2 regions of the Enterovibrio makurazakiensis genome follow, and region 2 is predicted to be linked to the other one. Evidence: riboswitches for the same ligand, from Rfam matches in the RefSeq annotation. Region 2 holds a riboswitch; the other holds the start of a gene.
What was found. A riboswitch is a leader RNA that binds a small molecule or an ion and turns the genes downstream of it on or off. The one in region 2 is predicted to bind lysine.
Positions count from the first base shown of each region.

Region 1: it holds a riboswitch for lysine, as region 2 does, so the genes downstream of both, lysC (lysine-sensitive aspartokinase 3) here and L4D06_RS01875 (Na+/H+ antiporter NhaC family protein) in region 2, are expected to answer to the same signal.

Region 1 covers NZ_JAKJSE010000006.1:340-9,654, forward strand. The annotation lists tRNA gene L4D06_RS03585 (tRNA-Thr) at 1-65, shown strand, start outside; rRNA gene rrf (5S ribosomal RNA) at 80-195, shown strand; gene metA (homoserine O-succinyltransferase MetA) at 349-1,302, shown strand; gene L4D06_RS03600 (cation:proton antiporter) at 1,381-2,715, opposite strand; gene metH (methionine synthase) at 2,907-6,581, shown strand; gene lysC (lysine-sensitive aspartokinase 3) at 6,689-8,041, opposite strand; lysine riboswitch at 8,150-8,326, opposite strand; gene L4D06_RS03615 (pyridoxal-phosphate-dependent aminotransferase family protein) at 8,543-9,315, shown strand, end outside.
Region 2 covers NZ_JAKJSE010000004.1:393,204-402,518, reverse strand. The annotation lists gene L4D06_RS01875 (Na+/H+ antiporter NhaC family protein) at 1-1,089, opposite strand, end outside; lysine riboswitch at 1,176-1,355, opposite strand; gene L4D06_RS01870 (H-NS family histone-like protein) at 1,697-2,095, shown strand; gene L4D06_RS01865 (lytic murein transglycosylase) at 2,352-3,329, opposite strand; gene L4D06_RS01860 (YcgL domain-containing protein) at 3,339-3,614, opposite strand; gene minC (septum site-determining protein MinC) at 3,929-4,591, shown strand; gene minD (septum site-determining protein MinD) at 4,611-5,423, shown strand; gene minE (cell division topological specificity factor MinE) at 5,427-5,690, shown strand; gene rnd (ribonuclease D) at 5,747-6,871, opposite strand; gene fadD (long-chain-fatty-acid--CoA ligase FadD) at 7,054-8,739, opposite strand; gene L4D06_RS01830 (alpha/beta fold hydrolase) at 8,835-9,315, opposite strand, start outside.

The DNA of each region.
Region 1 (9,315 bases), on a different contig from region 2:
TCAGTTGGTAGAGTGCACCCTTGGTAAGGGTGAGGTCCCCAGTTCGAATCTGGGTATCAGCACCAGCTTTAAAAATTTTTCTGGCAGCCATAGCGTAATGGTACCACCTGATCCCATGCCGAACTCAGAAGTGAAACGTTGCTGCGCCGATGGTAGTGTGGGGTCTCCCCATGTGAGAGTAGGTCACTGCCAGATACCTCTTCAAACCCGTAGCGGAAACGCTGCGGGTTTTTTCGTATATGCACGCCAAATTCAATTCTCATAAATAGTCTTGAAGAGATGTTTCGGATGATATAGGGTTAATGGAATTCTAGACGTCTATACATCTTAAGAAGGGAGTGCTTTAAGATGCCCATTAAAATTCCTGATCAACTGCCCGCGGCCAGTACATTGCGTCAGGAAAACATCTTCGTGATGCCTGAAACTCGCGCTGCAAACCAAAGCATTCGTCCTCTTAAAGTTTTGCTACTCAATCTCATGCCAAAGAAGATTGAGACTGAAACGCAGTTCATGCGTTTGTTATCAAACAGTCCACTTCAAATTGATGTAGAGCTTCTACGGATAGATGACAGGCCAAGCAAAAACACACCAACGGAGCACCTTGATACCTTCTATCGTCAATTTCAGATGATCAGAGAGCGTAACTTCGATGGGTTAATCGTAACAGGTGCACCGCTAGGTCTTGTTCAATTTGAAGATGTTATTTATTGGGATCACCTACAAGATATTATGACGTGGGCTAAAGACCATGTGACGTCGACCTTGTATGTCTGCTGGGCAGCTCAAGCGGGATTGAAGTTACTGTACGACTTGCCAAAGAAAACCCGAAAAGAAAAACTGTCTGGTGTGTATTGGCACAATACCAATAAAGAACACAGCCATAACCCGATCCTTCGTGGCTTTGATGATGCATTCTTAGCGCCACACTCTCGTTATGCAGATTTCTCTCCAGACTTTCTTGCTGAACACACGGATCTTGATATTTTGGCGACATCGTCAACGGCAGGAACGTATTTGGCGGCGACAAAGGATAAGCGTAACGTGTTTGTCACGGGTCATCCAGAGTACGATCCACTGACCTTACATAATGAATATGTACGAGACGTGGGGGAAGGAATGGAGCCACCTATTCCTGTGAATTATTACCCTGATGACGATCCATCAAAAGACCCGTATGTGAGCTGGCGCAGCCATGGCTACATGTTGTTTTCCAATTGGTTGAACTACTGTGTTTACCAGCAAACACCATTCGACCTGGATCACTTCTCAGAAGACGCATTCACCAAAGACGAAGACGCGTAAATTACCAATCCAACGATCCAAAAAAAGCCTGCTTAAAGCAGGCTTTTTCGTGTCTATTTTGGAGCTTGAAGAGAACGGTTATTCCACCTTCTTCTCTACGGCATGTTCATTTTGTGTTGGCACGCGCGGCTTAATTGCCATGTCCCTTTCGGCCACTTTCGCTTTCTCAATCATTTTCGTTATCGTCGAGCCCTGCACGAGAATTGAGAACACGACCACGGCGTAAGTCATGACAAGAATGATCTCTCGTACATCGATATCTTTCTCCGGCAAGACCATATAGCCTGCGGGTACCGCCATTGCCATCGCAATGGCCAAGCCACCACGCAGCCCCCCCCAAGTAAGAATTCGCACGGCGAACGGGTTGTAATCGCGATAGCGGTTAAAACCAACATAGCAAAGGCGAACACTCAAATAACGCGCGAGAAGCACCAAAGGCACAGCGAAAGCCATGATGATCCAATCTTCTTTGTGGAAGCTAAAGGTCAACATACTCAGGCCAATTAATAAGAACAACACCCCATTTAGGAACTCATCAACCAGCTCCCAGAAATGATCGAGGTGGTCTTCGCTTTCCTTGGAGAAACCAATATAGCGTGTCCAGTTTCCAATCATGATACCGGCAACCACCATGGCCAATGGACCAGATACGCCAATCAAGCCTGCGAATACATAACCAGCAGTTGGAATACCGAGGGTTAGCAGTAACTCCATAGAATGGTCGTCGGTGTTTGAAATAAGATAATGGAACAAGAGCCCAAGTAAGAATCCGTAAACAATGCCGCCAATCGCTTCATGCAAGAAGAGTTCAACAACACCCAATGCCGTTGGTGTTTCTGTACCGAAGGCGATCGTAAATAAGGTGATGAAGATGACCAAACCAAATCCGTCATTGAATAATGATTCACCTTCAATCTGAGTCGATATACGTTTTGGCGCGTCTAGTTTTTTAACGATGGCAAGAACAGCGATGGGGTCTGTTGGTGAAATCAAGGAGCCAAAAAGAAGGCAGTAGATAAAATCAAACTGAATCCCGATGAGCTGGAAGAACAACCAGGCAGCACCGCCGATAAAGAAGGTGGAGACCAAGGTTGCCCCTAGGGCAAGAACCGTGATTTCCCATTTCTGATCTTTTAAGTTTGGGAGTTTGACTCCGAGACCACCTGCGAACAGAAGAAATCCAAGCACACCTTTTAGCAAAAAGTCATCAAAGTGCACTTCGTTGAGAGTCTCTGCGGCCAAGTCTTTTAAATCAAACCAGTTGTTCTGGCCTGAAATCACGATACCGAGAGAGAGAATCAGTGCGCCAGCAGTGATTGCAATGGTTGTTTGCATTTGACCAATTTTGCTATTGATAAATGCAATAGCCATGGCAGCGGCTGCGAGAAAGCACAGTGTTGTATAGACGGTCATAGGTGACCTCATGTTAGCGAAAAAAGGAGAACCCAAAAATTTGTAACGAAATATAGATCTATGCGAGCAAGAAAACTACAACAAATCCGAGTGTTTTCAGGGATCGGCTGAGAGTGAGAAGCGAATAGACGTCTAGATTTCCAATTAAGCTATGTTACTATGCAATTAGCGAGCAATTTAAGAAGGAATTTGTGGCTGTGAGTAGTAAGGACATACTAAAAAAACTGTTGGCTGAGCGCATTCTCATTATTGATGGCGGTATGGGCACCATGATCCAGGACTACAAACTGGATGAGTCTGATTACCGTGGTGAGCGTTTTTCTGATTGGCATTCTGATCTAAAGGGTAACAATGACCTTTTAGTCCTGACGCAGCCAGCGCTCATTAAACAAATTCATGCTGAGTACCTGGAAGCGGGTGCAGACATTCTTGAGACCAACACCTTTAATGCCACCACGATTGCCATGGCCGACTACGACATGGAATCGCTTAGTTCGGAAATCAATCTAGAAGCGGCAAAGCTTGCCCGCGAAGTTGCTGATGAATGGACGGCAAAAAATCCCGATAAACCGCGTTTTGTTGCTGGCGTACTTGGTCCAACGAACCGCACCTGCTCTATTTCCCCTGATGTGAATGATCCGGGCTATCGAAACGTTACATTTGATCAATTGGTTGAAGCCTACTCTGAATCCACGCGTGCGTTGATTGCTGGCGGTGCAGACATCATCTTGGTCGAAACTATTTTTGATACCTTGAACGCCAAAGCGTGTACCTTTGCTGTCGAGACGGTATTTGACGAAGACGGTATTGAACTGCCTGTTATGATTTCAGGCACGATCACCGATGCATCCGGTCGTACCCTGTCTGGTCAAACGACCGAAGCTTTTTATAACTCCCTACGACACGTTAAACCTATTTCCTTTGGCCTTAACTGTGCGTTGGGTCCTGATGAATTGCGTCAATACGTTGAAGAACTGTCACGTATTTCTGAGTGTTCTGTGTCTGCTCACCCCAATGCGGGTTTACCAAATGCATTCGGTGAATACGACCTCAGCCCTGAAGACATGGCTGAACACATCGCGGAGTGGGCACAAAGTGGTTTCTTAAACCTGGTGGGGGGCTGTTGTGGTACGACACCTGAACACATTCGAAAAATGGCGGAAGCTACTCGTAATGTGAAACCGAGAACGCTTCCGGATTTGCCAAAGTACTGTCGCTTGTCTGGCCTTGAGCCATTGACGATTGCGCCCGACACCTTATTCATTAATGTGGGTGAACGTACTAACGTGACGGGTTCGGCCCGCTTCAAGCGCCTCATTAAAGAAGAGCTTTATGATGAAGCATTAGAAGTCGCGCGTCAGCAGGTCGAGGCGGGTGCACAGATCATCGATATCAACATGGATGAAGGCATGTTGGATGCGGAAGCAGCCATGGTGCGTTTCCTCAACTTGTGTGCGACAGAGCCTGAGATCTCGAAAGTTCCCATCATGGTCGATTCATCAAAATGGGAAATCTTAGAAGCTGGGTTGAAATGTGTGCAGGGCAAGCCCATCGTTAACTCGATTTCGATGAAAGAAGGAGTCGAGAAATTCATTGAGCAAGCCAAGTTAATTCGTCGCTATGGCGCAGCGGTTATCGTGATGGCGTTTGATGAAGTGGGTCAGGCGGATACCCGTGAGCGTAAAACCGAAATCTGTACCGAAGCCTATAACATCTTAGTCAATGAGGTGGGCTTCCCACCAGAAGACATCATCTTCGACCCGAACATTTTTGCAGTGGCGACGGGCATTGAAGAGCACAACAACTACGCGGTCGACTTTATTGAGGCGGTCGGTGATATCAAACGCACCCTACCACATGCGATGGTTTCGGGCGGCGTGTCGAATGTGTCATTCTCATTTCGTGGTAACAACCCTGTTCGTGAAGCGATTCACGCTGTTTTCCTTTATTACTGTTTTAAAAACGGCATGGACATGGGGATCGTCAACGCAGGTCAGCTTGCGATTTATGACGATCTTCCTGATGAACTTCGTGAGGCAGTGGAAGACGTTGTATTGAATCGACGCGATGATGGTACAGAGCGTCTTCTTGATATTGCAGACAAATACCGCGGGACGGGTGAGGTTAAAGAGGATCGCACGGCGCAAGAGTGGCGCGGTTGGGACGTTGAGAAGCGTTTATCGCATGCCTTGGTGAAAGGGATCACCGAATTTATCGTTGAAGATACGGAAGAAGCCCGCGCGAAAGCAAGTAAGCCCCTTGAAGTGATTGAAGGCCCATTGATGGCAGGCATGAACGTGGTGGGTGATTTATTCGGTGAAGGTAAGATGTTCTTGCCGCAGGTGGTGAAATCCGCACGCGTGATGAAACAGGCGGTTGCCTACCTCGAACCTTATATCAATGCTGAAAAACAAGCAGGGCAAACTAACGGTAAGATTCTCTTAGCCACAGTGAAAGGCGATGTGCATGACATTGGTAAGAATATCGTGGGCGTGGTGTTGCAGTGTAATAACTACGAAATCATTGATCTTGGCGTCATGGTGTCTTGTGACAAAATCTTGCAGGTTGCCAAAGAAGAGAATGTCGACATTATTGGCTTGAGTGGCCTGATCACTCCATCGCTTGACGAAATGGTGCACGTTGCCAAAGAGATGGAACGCCGTGGTTTTGATTTACCACTGCTGATTGGTGGAGCCACCACCTCAAAAGCGCACACGGCAGTTAAGATTGAAGAAAACTACCACGCGCCTGTGGTGTATGTGTCTAATGCATCCCGCGCAGTGGGTGTTTGTTCGGCGCTGTTGTCAGACGAACATCGTCCTGCATTTGTCGAGCGTACAAAGGCTGAGTATGTGACCGTACGTGAACAACATGCGCGTAAGAAGCCGCGTACGCCACCTGTCACTCTTGAAGAAGCACGTGCAAATAAAGTGCCGATTGATTGGGATGCTTACATGCCACCCGTGCCTAATAAGCCCGGAGTGCATGTGTTTACTGATTTCCCAGTCTCGAAAATTCGCAAATATATCGACTGGACACCATTTTTCATGACCTGGTCGCTTAGCGGAAAGTACCCAACAATTTTGCGCCATGAAGTGGTGGGTGAAGAAGCGCAGCGTCTGTTTGATGATGCCAATGCAATATTGGATGACATAGAACGCACAGGCATGATCAAAGCCAATGGCGTGTGTGGCTTGTTCCCAGCCAATAGCGTGGATGACGATGTTGAGGTTTACACCGATGAATATCGTACTGAGGTTTTCACCGTGTTGAATGGCTTGCGTCAGCAAACGAAAAAGCCAAAAGGTCCTAACTACTGCTTGTCGGATTACATTGCGCCGAAAGAGAGTGGTAAGGCTGACTGGATTGGCGCATTTGCCGTAACAGGTGGTATTGGCGAATACGACATCGCAGAGCAGTTCAAAGCGAAAGGCGACGATTACAACGCCATTATGGTTCAAGCGGTTGCTGACCGTTTGGCGGAAGCATTTGCTGAGTACATGCATGAAGCCGTGCGTAAAGAAATTTGGGGCTATGCACCTGATGAAGCATTGGCAAACGAAGATCTGATCCGTGAAAAGTATCAAGGTATTCGTCCTGCACCGGGTTATCCTGCATGCCCTGAGCATACAGAGAAAGGCAAGATTTGGAGCTTGTTGGATGCAGAAGCAAACACTGGCATGATCCTTACTGAAAGCTATGCAATGTGGCCAGGTGCTGCGGTATCGGGTTGGTATTTCTCGCACCCTGAATCGCGCTACTTTGCGGTTGCACAGATCCAAGAGGATCAGCGAGACAGCTACGCCGATCGTAAAGGATGGGATTTGATCGAAGCCGATAAATGGCTAGGGCCGAATCTGGGCTAGTGTTCGTAACCTAACTTATTATGAACGATACAAAAGGCGCTCATTGAGCGCCTTTTCTGTGTCTACTATTGTCTTTATCGTCTACCACATGAAAGAGGCGATAAGGTTTAGTTCTCAAACAACTCTTTATGAAGGGCTTTCACCACGTCTTTCGAATCACTGGTGCTGGTTAAAAAGCACAGGTTGTGACTACTGGCACCATAACAAATCATGCGAAGGTTATAGTCCTCCAGCGATCCAAAGATCTTCGCTGCCGCACCGCGAGACTCACCCATATGATTGCCGATCAGCGCGACGAGGCACATATCTTGTTCCACGGTGACTTTGCACAGTTTAGCGAGTTCTTTCTCTGCCCCCTCAGGTAGCGTTGGCGCGCCCCCTTTTGTATTGGTTTGATCCAAGGTTAAGGAAACACTGACTTCCGATGTCGTAATGAGATCGACAGAGACTTTATGCTTAGCCAGAATATTGAACACTTCGGCTAAAAAGCCATAAGCGTGGAACATGTTCAGGCTGGTCAATGTCACCATGGTTTGGTTGCAACGCAAGGCTAACGCGCGAAATAGCGGAGAGTGTTCCGCGGTATGTCGAATCCACGTACCGCCCTGGTCTGGAGCTTTTGACGAACCGACAAAAACAGGGATATCGTGTCGCATCGCCGGTACTAGGGTTGATGGGTGCAAAATCTTGGCACCAAAATTTGCCATTTCGGACGCTTCGCTAAAGCTAATTTCAGCAATAGGTTTTGCTGCGGGCGCAATGCGAGGATCCGTACTGTAGATCCCCGGTACGTCCGTCCAGATCTCCAAGGATGTAGCTTGCACGGCTTCAGCGAGCAAGGCGGCACTGTAATCAGAACCACCACGTCCTAGGGTCGTAGTGTTGCCATCGTTGTCAGCACCGATGAAACCTTGAGTGACGACGACTTTTGTTTCGCATAGCGGGCGAAGAATACCTTGTGCGTGAAAAGCGGTCTCAATTAAATCTGGCGTCGCTTTACCAAAGACATTGTCTGTTTTCAGAATTTGTCGGACATCGACACGTTCGGCCTCGAGGCCTTGTGCATTAAGTAAGTGCGCAAAAATATGGGTCGACATCAATTCGCCACAAGCAACAAGGCTGTCGGTGAGGCTATCTGAAGGAGCATTTGCTGCAGCCGTTGCAAAAGTCGCCACTTCATCAAGCACTTCATTGACGGCGTGAGCGACCTCGGTGCTTTCAGGCAATTGCTCCAAAATGTTGAAATGAATATCAGCAAGCTTTGCTAACACTTCTTGCTGACGCTTCGCATCGGCAACACCATTTGCCAATTCAACCAGTAGATTAGTAACGCCTGAACAGGCGCTAATAACAACCAATCGAGTGTCAGAATTCCTTTTGATCACCGATGCGCTGTTAGACATAGCAGCGTAATCGGCGACACTCGTGCCGCCAAACTTTGCGACATTTAATGCGTTCACTTCCTTTTCTCTCCCACAATCGCGAATGGAGTTATCCAAAAATAACGAAATTTAAAATAGTTGAAATGCAAAAAAACAGCAGGAGGGCGTGTAGGGAAGAAAAGTGACTTCTCCAGAAGCGCTCCATCTCATCAGAGATGACAATCCGAAGGATTCAACCTTCTAGACCGACAACCCTAACCCCCAAGGTTAGGTGTTATCTCGGCGTCTTATCCCCTGATCGGTTTGCATAGGAGTTGGGGCTCCGCAAACAGACTGCCTGATAGACGCGCCTCTTCTGCGTTTATACGATGAAGATTTCAACGTATAAAATTTGCTCTCTATTGATAATGTTTTGTAATGACTTTGTCAATTATAGATTGCGAGCTTTTGCCGCTCTTTTCGATCTTGTCGAGTAACTGGACCATGATCGAGGTAGAGATAATGCATGCTTAGGGGTTTGGCAAACACGCATCCAGTGATAGGGTAAGGCTACGAATGGAAGCTTATGGAGAACTAACAATGACAATATCCAGATTTATTCCGCCACAACGGACTTTGATGGGGCCGGGCCCTTCAGACGTCTCGCCGCGGGTATTACAAGCCCTATCACAGCCAACCATTGGGCATCTTGACCCCTTGTTTGTGGGGATGATGGATGAGGTCAAAGCGTTACTTCAATATGCTTTCCAAACTGAAAACCCCTTTACGATAGCAGTCTCTGCCCCTGGCAGTGCAGGGATGGAAGCGTGTTTTGTTAATCTGATTGAAGCGGGCGATACTGTGATCGTGTGCCGTAACGGTGTGTTTGGCGATCGCATGCGAGAAAACGTTGAGCGCTGCGGCGCAACTGCAGTCATGGTAGACGATGAATGGGGCAAGCCCGTTGACCCAGCCAAAGTCGAACAAGCATTACGTGATAATCCTCAAGCCTCAGTATTGGCATTTGTGCATGCGGAAACTTCTACGGGTGCACTCAGCGATGCGAAGGCATTATCAGCTTTGGCGAAAGAGCATGATTGCCTGACCATCGTTGATGCGGTGACCTCTTTGGGTGGCGTCCCTTTGTTGGTGGACGAATGGCAACTGGATGCGGTTTATTCTGGCAGCCAGAAATGTTTGTCATGTGTGCCTGGTCTGTCGCCTGTTACTTTTTCACCTCGCGCGGTCGAAAAAATGCAGAAACGCGAGCAGAAAGTACAGAGCTGGTTTTTAGACCAGAGCTTGGTGCTGGGTTACTGGAGTGGAGAAGGCAAGCGAAGCTATCACCATACAGCGCCGGTAAACAGCTTGTA
Region 2 (9,315 bases):
TGTCCATGCAAAAAGCAGAATTAAGATGGCACCAAACATAGATTTAGAGCCAACCCAAACGGTTTGAGCCACGTCTGATACTGGAATACCCTGTTTAAACACAGTCACCAATGCCACGAACAGTCCCATTGCACTCCCGTACAGCAAAGACATACCTACATCGGTATTTTCAAACGCTCCGAGGATAGAAAATGCTTTACCGTCGGCCGCTAAAACTTGTGCACCTGAGTAAACCATCCAAGACATGGTCGCCACAATCAGCACAATAATCGGCACAATGAGATCTGTAACTCGGCCTTTGTCACTTTCTTTAATACCTAACTCATCATCAAGTGAAGTATCACTATTTTCGTCATCGCCAAGACGACTGCCAGTTGATGCTTGGTATTCAAAGCGACGCATCGGGCCAACATCCATTTGGAACCATGCCACTGCAAACACCATCAGCAGCGCAAAAATGGCATAGAAGTTCATTGGGATCATATGCGCAAATGCACTTAGTGGGCTGTACTCTGTGACACCGTGACTAACAAGAATGCCACCAACAATCGTAATGATATAAGCCCCCCAACTAGAGGCTGGCATGATGACGCACATAGGTGCCGCAGTGGAATCAAGAATATATGCCAATTTCGCACGAGAAACATGGAAGCGATCAGTAACGGGGCGGCTGATTGCACCCACGGCTAGACTGTTAAAATAGTCATCGACAAAAATGAAAACACCGAGAAAAGCCGCGAGCAATTTAGCACCACGTTTACTTTTAACACGTGTCTGAGCCCATTCAGCGAAAGCGCGCGTGCCTCCGGAAAGGGTAATCAATGCGGTGATAGAACCCAGCAAGACAAGAAAAGCAACGATGCTCATGTTCCAGCTATTAATACTGCCGTCGGCAATAAATAAGCCTTTGATAAGACCGAATAAATAAGATGCTGTTCCCGAGATAGAAAAGTCATTCAGTAGCACAGCGCCTGAAAGAATACCCAGCCCTAAAGATAACAAAACACGACGAGTAACAATGGCGAGGCCCAGCGCGAGAATCGCGGGCAATACCGATAATGATGACGCGGAAAAATCGACTAAATTCATGATCTCTATATCAACCTATGAGGTTGGAGATCTACTGCAGAAACGGAAACCACTGAAATAGAATGATGGTTAAACGCATTCTTAAACCCTACAGTAGCGCTCCATAGTTAAATCCCAATACTATGGCAGTGTTGTATCTTTCGATTACAACCCCAGCAAGACAGCTTGATAGGCAAAGCTTACTTCGGCGTCATTTCCTTTCACACGTTCTCATTGGCATCACCCTAAAACGTGTTACTGATAAATCACGCACCTCTACGTGCATAATGCCAGCGTATTGTAGGTGACATGAGAGACATTGCAATATCCATCTCAATGATTTTACACATCCACACCATTGCATTTACAACTCTCAAACAAGTTTCCTTTCCCGCTCTCTGATCGCACACAAAGCTAAACACGCCTGACAGATTTATTGTACATTCTACAAAAATGAAACAACTTCTGTACTAAGTAAATGATGCGATTTAATTCAATTTGCACTTTTTTTTAATTTCGATATCTAATGTTTCAATATTTAATTAAACAAATATTGCATAGAATTAATAATTCTTGCTACTCTTAGCCTCGAAGCTAATTATTATAAACAGAGAATAGGATAGGCATAATGTCTGACGCACTGAAAGTATTATTGAATCTACGTAGCCTTCGTGCCGTTGCACGTGAACTTTCCCTAGAACAATTACAAGAAGCTCTTGAGAAACTTCAAACTGTCGTCGCTGAGCGCGAAGAATCTGAAGCAGAAGCTCATGAAGCGGAAAAAGAGCGTCTAGAGAAACTTGAGAAATACCGTGAAATGCTGATCAAAGACGGTATTGATCCTGAGGAACTGTTGGCTACTCTGGGTGGTGCTAAACCAAAATCAAAGCGTGCTGCTCGCCCAGCTAAATATAAGTACATCGATGTAGACGGTTCAGAAAAAACGTGGACTGGTCAAGGTCGTACGCCAAAGACAATTAAAGAAGCACTAGACAGCGGTAAGAAAATCGAAGATTTCCTACTGTAATCGAATGTTTATTGTCACAACAAAAACCTCTCGTTTTTGTTGAACAATGAAAAAAGGGGCTTACGCCCCTTTTTTCATTGTTAGTCGCACCATCACTTTACTGTTTCATATGATGCTATTTTCTTACGTCGTCTAACTGTTATCACTCTCACCTTGTATCTATTTGTATCTATCTGACTGAATTCTCATCGTCTAATCACCAATAAAAGACCATGTGATATACAAGGTATAACGCTATTCTTCATACGAAGAAATCTTATCCATGCTTAATTCTGTCGGCTAAATGGCTCACTGCAATAGCGAAATAGTGAGAGCGATTCCACTTCATCAAGCTTTGATAATTCCCATAGACCAAGTAACTACGCCCATATTCATCATCCGGCTGGATCAACCACGCTTTTATATCGACATCCGGCAACGTTGCATTATTCATACGACGCACACCAACAGCCTGCCATTCTGCCAAAGTTTTGGCTTTATCTTGACTTAAACCTGACATTTCTTTGCCAATGCCTTCTGGGACTTTTACCTGACGTCCCCAAGTGTATTCATCATCCCATCCTGCATTTTTTAAATAATTAGCAGATGACGCAAATACATCTGGTTTCGAGGTCCAAATATCTTTTTTACCGTCGTTGTTTCCATCAGCAGCAAATGAAATAAAGGAACTCGGCATAAACTGACATTGCCCCATCGCCCCCGCCCATGACCCTTTCATGTCATTAGGCGCTATGTGGCCTTCTTGTAAAATAGTTAATGCTGAAAACACTTCTTTGCGGAAAAACGCTTCACGTCGACCGTCATAAGCCAATGTCGTCAATGCTTCGACGACATTAAAATTACCCGTTAACGCGCCGAAGTTACTTTCAACCCCCCAAAGCGCCACAAGAAAACGAGGCTGTACGCCGTATTCTTCACCAATACGTTTTAGATCATCATAATGTTCGTCATACAAACGACGGGCTTTTTTCACTTTCCAATCAGGTACCGCGCGCGGGATATATTCATCCAGCGTGAGTCGTTTCTCAGGCTGATTTCGGTCGGCTTTGACTGCCCTCTCTCGATAACGAATACCATCAAATGCCTGCTCAAGTAACTGAGCATCGATCCCTTTCGCCGAGCCTTCTTGCTTAAGACCCGTCACATACTCATCAAAGCTGGGCTTTTCTGCCAACACGGGTGCTGACAAAGACAATGCAGCCCCAATGAGTATCCCTATCAGTCCTTTACGCATAGCGCTCCTTTATAACTTGGTGTTTTTTGTTCGAATATGTAGCAGTGCCCCATCAGGTGGTGGTGGCAGTTGCAAATAGAAACCTTCGTTCTGCAAACTCTCTTTCACTTTGGAAAGATCCGCAATCGCAAGCTTCTCTCTTTTATCTAGGTTGACCATCATAACGAACTGAGGGTTCCCAAAAGTTTGTAACAATTGTTGAGGTACATCCCCTAAATCATCTTTACGATTTACATAAAGATAGGTCGATTCTTTTTTACTGCTCTTATAGATTGCGCAATACACCTTGTACCTCACAGTGTTGCGATTTCGCAATAAAGAGAAATCGCTTAGATATTTGTTATGAATTCGACGATTAAAACGCCACAAACGGCGTTCATGCTTGCCGCAAAGTTTCCATGAATATACCATGCTGAACACAGTCTGATAATGCGTGCGTCCCTCATATTTTTGGGGATGAAGCGGAAAAGTGTATCCATCTGTTCTTTACACAGATATTTCGCCCCAATCGTTACATTGCAAGGAGGCATTATTCCCATTGCGAGACACATTAATACGCGTAAAATCAGCGCAAACAACTGCCATCAGGACAACATCTAATGACCAAAAACGCTGAGCTCAAAGGCAGTTCATTTACGCTTTCTGTCCTTCATTTATTAGATGACGACTTAGATAGCGCTATGCAGATTCTTTCCGATAAGGTGAACCAAGCACCGGCATTCTTCGACGGCGCACCCGTTGTGGTCGATATTTCAAGACTGCATCGACAACCTGACTTTTCGGCATTGAAAGCCACGATAGAACAGACTGGCATGCTGGTTGTTGGTGTCACAGGGTGCAAACAAAATACTTACCGTGAAGCGGCAAAACTCGCGGGACTCGCTGTGATGAATCCGGCAAACCAAACTCGGGTCAATGACCCTATTCAAACGCCGACAAAAGTCGTCACAACGCCGATTCGTTCAGGCCAACAGGTTTATGCAAAAAACGCCGATTTGGTCGTGCTAAACCATGTGAGTGCTGGCGCAGAGATCATTGCAGATGGCAGTATTCACATCTATGGCGTACTTCGTGGACGTGCAATAGCGGGCGCTAGCGGTCAAAAAGAAGCCCACATTTTCTGCCAGAACCTGCAATCAGAATTGTTATCTATTGCTGGTACATACTGGCTGAGTGAATCCATCCCAGAGCAATACGCAGCTCAACCGGTGAAAGTCTCACTCAAAGAAGACTCTTTAAACATTGAACCCCTCACACTGTAATTATCCAAAGGATTGAGGAATGACTCGAATTATCGTAATCACTTCAGGCAAAGGCGGCGTGGGTAAAACCACTTCAAGTGCAGCCATTGCAACTGGCCTTGCTCAAGCTGGGAAGAAAACAGCAGTTATCGACTTTGATATTGGTCTACGTAACCTTGACCTCATCATGGGCTGCGAACGTCGCGTAGTGTATGACTTTGTTAATGTTATCAATGGTGAAGCAAACCTTCATCAGGCAATGATCAAAGACAAGCGCATTGAAAATCTTTATGTACTTCCCGCCTCTCAAACGCGCGATAAAGATGCTTTGACGAAAGAAGGTGTGGGCCGTGTTCTTGACGACCTTAAAGCGATGGATTTCGATTTCATCATCTGCGATTCACCAGCAGGTATCGAAGCGGGCGCCCTGATGGCGCTATACTTTGCTGATGAAGCCATTGTCACCACGAACCCTGAAGTCTCTTCAGTACGCGATTCAGACCGTATTCTAGGCATTTTGGATTCCAAGTCTCGCCGCGCTGAAAACGGTGAGGACCCAGTGAAAACTCACCTTCTCCTGACGCGCTACAATCCAGTGCGCGTTAACCGCGGTGAGATGCTAAGCGTCGCTGACGTGGAAGAGATTCTGCGTATACCTCTATTGAGTGTTATCCCAGAAAGCCAATCTGTTTTGCATGCGTCAAACAAAGGCGAACCTGTCATTTTGGATGAAGAATCCGATGCCGGACAAGCGTATGCCGACGCTATCAGTCGCCTACTCGGCAATGAGTGCCCATTCCGCTTCTTGGAAGAAGAGAAGAAAGGGTTTCTAAAACGACTATTTGGAGGATAGAACATGGCACTGCTGGAATTTTTCCGTCCGAAAAAGAAAGCATCTGCATCGGTTGCGAAGGAACGCTTGCAAATCATTGTTGCCGAACGTCGCAGCGCCGGGTGTTCAGAGCCCACTTACTTGCCTCAGCTAAAACAGGATATCCTTGACGTTATCCGTAAGTACGTTGATATTTCTCCAGAGCAAGTCTCTGTGGCTCTCGAACAACGAGATGACGATTTGTCTGTTCTAGAGCTCAACGTCACTTTGCCTGACGAAGACAAATAAGCATCAATAAAAAAACCGGCTTTCGCCGGTTTTTTTATGCTGCTGTTCTGCCCTGCTTAAGGTTTATTGAGCAAAGGCATAACGCGTTCTTCCAAGTAAGCTTTACGCCACCCAGAAAGCAAATCAGGCATTTTCTCTGGATTTTGCTCATTTATCCAAGCCCACTTTAGCACTTGGTGAATTTGTTTTTTCGACCCGATAAACTCAGGCACTACACCCAGCTTTTCCGCGACGGCATTGGTTTGGTCTTTGATGTCTTTGACCATCTGCTTGTAGCCTGGCATGTCAACGAGACGCACGATGGTTTCTGGGTAGTCCGACTCAAGCATTGAATCCAAGTCTGAAACCATACGTAGCATTCGGCTACCGTGACGCTCAACTTCAAATCGGTCAAACCCTTCATCAGCCATTTTATCCAATGAACGAATATCAAAACGCGCCATTTTCCAAAGATGAAGTTCCTTCACCACAAAGTTCAGCGCCAAATCTCGGCGACGAGCTTCTTGTAAACGCCAGCTCGCCAGCTTTTTAAGCACAGCCAGTTGCTTAGGACGAAGCTGCCATGCATTCTTGATATCCAAATAGGCTTTTTCTGGATCCGCTGTCTTTCCGCGCTTGCTAACAATCAGATTGCACTCTTGTATAACAGCTTCTTGCCAGCCCGCAGCTTCAATACGTTCAGCAAGTAGGTGATACAAAGGCCACAGGTAGAACACATCAGCGGCGGCATATTCAAGTTGTTTGTCTGACAGCGGGCGGGCACACCAATCAGTTCGCGCTTCACCTTTATCAAGTGTCACCACCAAGTATTCTTCTACCAAGGCAGCGAAACCCGTAGACAGACCGTGACCTAAAAATGCCGCCATGATCTGCGTATCGACCATTGGCGTTGGCATGACACCAGAATAATGATGGAACACTTCCAAATCTTCACTGCAAGCATGTAGCACTTTAATGACGGATTCATCTGTAAGCAGTGCCCAAAGCGGAGTCATGTCATCGAGCTCAATAGGGTCGATCAGAGACAAGGTTTCTCCATCATAAAGTTGGATAAGACCCAATCTTGGATAAAGTGTTCGAGTGCGAACAAACTCTGTATCCAACATCACTGCTGGAACCTTTCTCGCTTGCTCACAAACTCGTTCGAGTTGAGATACTTCAGTTACTATTTCAAAGTTCACACTGTCATCCGTATTTAATTTTGACGCCCGAGAGCCTGACCTAATCGCGGCGATACACAAGCAAACAGAAGGTGCTTGAGTGGGTATGGGACCAGAAACAAACATGCTGGCATAAGCCAGCATGTTTTCAAAGGCATATGCCCTTTATTGTACGCCCTTCAACATCAAAGCGCACGAGGGGTTTATGCTTCTGCTTGTTTCGCCTCTTGCTCTTCACGCAGCGCGCGACGCAAAATTTTGCCGACATTGGTTTTCGGCAAATCTTCTCGGAATTCGACAATCTTAGGCACTTTGTAGCCCGTAAGATGCTCACGACAATGCGCCAACAACTCTTCTTTGGTCAAGCTTGGGTCACGCTTTACAACGCAAATCTTGACGATTTCGCCTGAGGTTTCATGTGGCTGGCCAATCGCGGCCACTTCCAACACTTTGCCATGCAGCGCAACGACGTCTTCGATTTCATTCGGGTATACGTTGAAGCCCGACACCAAAATCATGTCTTTTTTACGGTCAACGATATGTAAGAAACCATCTTCGTCAAACTTCACCACGTCGCCCGTTGATAACCAACCATCGTCAGTCAGCACTTCTTTGGTCGCTTCAGGACGCTGCCAGTAACCTTGCATCACCTGAGGGCCCTTAACTTGAAGCTCGCCAACTTGGTCGTTAGACACAACATTGCCTTCATCATCAACAATACGAACATCGGTTGAAGGCACTGGCAAGCCAATTGAGCCATTGTAGTCTTTCAAGTCATACGGGTAGGCAGCAACCAATGGTGAACATTCGGTTAGGCCGTAACCTTCCAATAAGTGTTTGCCAGTCAGTTTCTTCCACTGTTCAGCCACTGCACGTTGAACGGCCATACCACCGCCGACGGTCAGACTCAACTTAGAGAAGTCCAATTCATGGAAATCTTCATTGTTCAGCAAGGCATTAAACAGGGTATTCACGCCTGTGATAGCAGTAAACGGATGTTGTTTTAGCTCTTTAATGAAAGCTGGGATGTCACGAGGGTTGGTGATCAACAGATTCTGACCGCCCATCTCAATGAACAACAAGCCATTCACTGTCAACGCGAATACGTGATACAGCGGCAGCGCAGTCACAACGAGTTCACGCCCTTCTTGAAGTACAGGCGCATACATGGCTTTGGCTTGATCCACGTTCGCCAGCATATTTTTGTGCGTCAGCACCGCGCCTTTTGCCACGCCTGTCGTACCGCCCGTGTATTGCAGGAACGCAATATCGTCGCCCGTCATAAACGGTTTCACGTACTGCATGCGACGGCCTTTCTTGAGAGCAAGGCGCATTGAGGTAGCATGTGGCAGGCTGTATTTCGGCACCATCTTCTTGATGTACTTCACCACGAAGTTAACGATTGTACCTTTCGCACGAGGAAGCTGATCGCCCAAACTGGTCAGAATCACGTGGCGAACGCTCGTGTTATCAACCACTTTTTCAAGCGTGTGAGCAAAGTTCGACACGATAACGATCGCGGCAGCGCCTGAATCATTTAATTGGTGTTCAAGCTCACGCGGGGTGTATAGCGGGTTAACGTTAACCACTACACAGCCAGCGCGCAAAATACCAAACAACGCAATAGGGTATTGCAGCAAGTTAGGCATCATCACAGCGACACGGTCGCCTTTTTTCAGACCAAGATCGTTTTGCAGGTAAGCCGCAAATGCACGACTGCGCTCTTCCAACTTGCGGAAAGTCATGACCTGCCCCATGTTAATAAAGGCAGTTTGGTCGGCATATTTTTGAACCGACTTTTCAAACATTTCTACCAAAGATGGGTACATGTTCGGGGTAATTTCCGCTGGTACATCTGATGGGTAGCGGTTATGCCAAACCTTATCCACTTGATCTCTCCTATTTAATATCGCGGGTCTTGGCCCACGTCAGAAGCAAAAATTCAAACGAGTGTTTTAACACCCAATTAGACCACGAGTAACAATCAATTAACATCACCACACTTTGTGAGATGTAGCTTTGTCACAAAATCAATGATCAACGCAGCAGTTTTCTCCTGACTTTGAAGATGGCAGTGGTGTGTACCTCTTACCATTTCAACGGTCAAATCCTTAAACCACTCTTTGCGCTGTTCAGCGAGTGGGCTGCGTAATTCTGGATATCCGTCGTCGCCAATAATCGCGAGAACTGGACATTGTATGCCTTTGATGAGGTGTTCCGCGTGGTGCATCGACATACGATAAATCGATTCTGTCTTTAGCTTGGCGTCGTGTCTCCAACGCCACTCTTCACCCACTTGCTGAATGCCACGGGTCACCAAAGGGGTTAAATCTTCAATGGATACTTTATTAATGCCACGGCGCAACTTTAACGCCGCATCCAATGACGGCAAACTTCTCGGTGCTTTAATTTTTTGGCGACTTTCGACGCCATGACGAAGACGATCAACCACTTTGTCGTCTCGT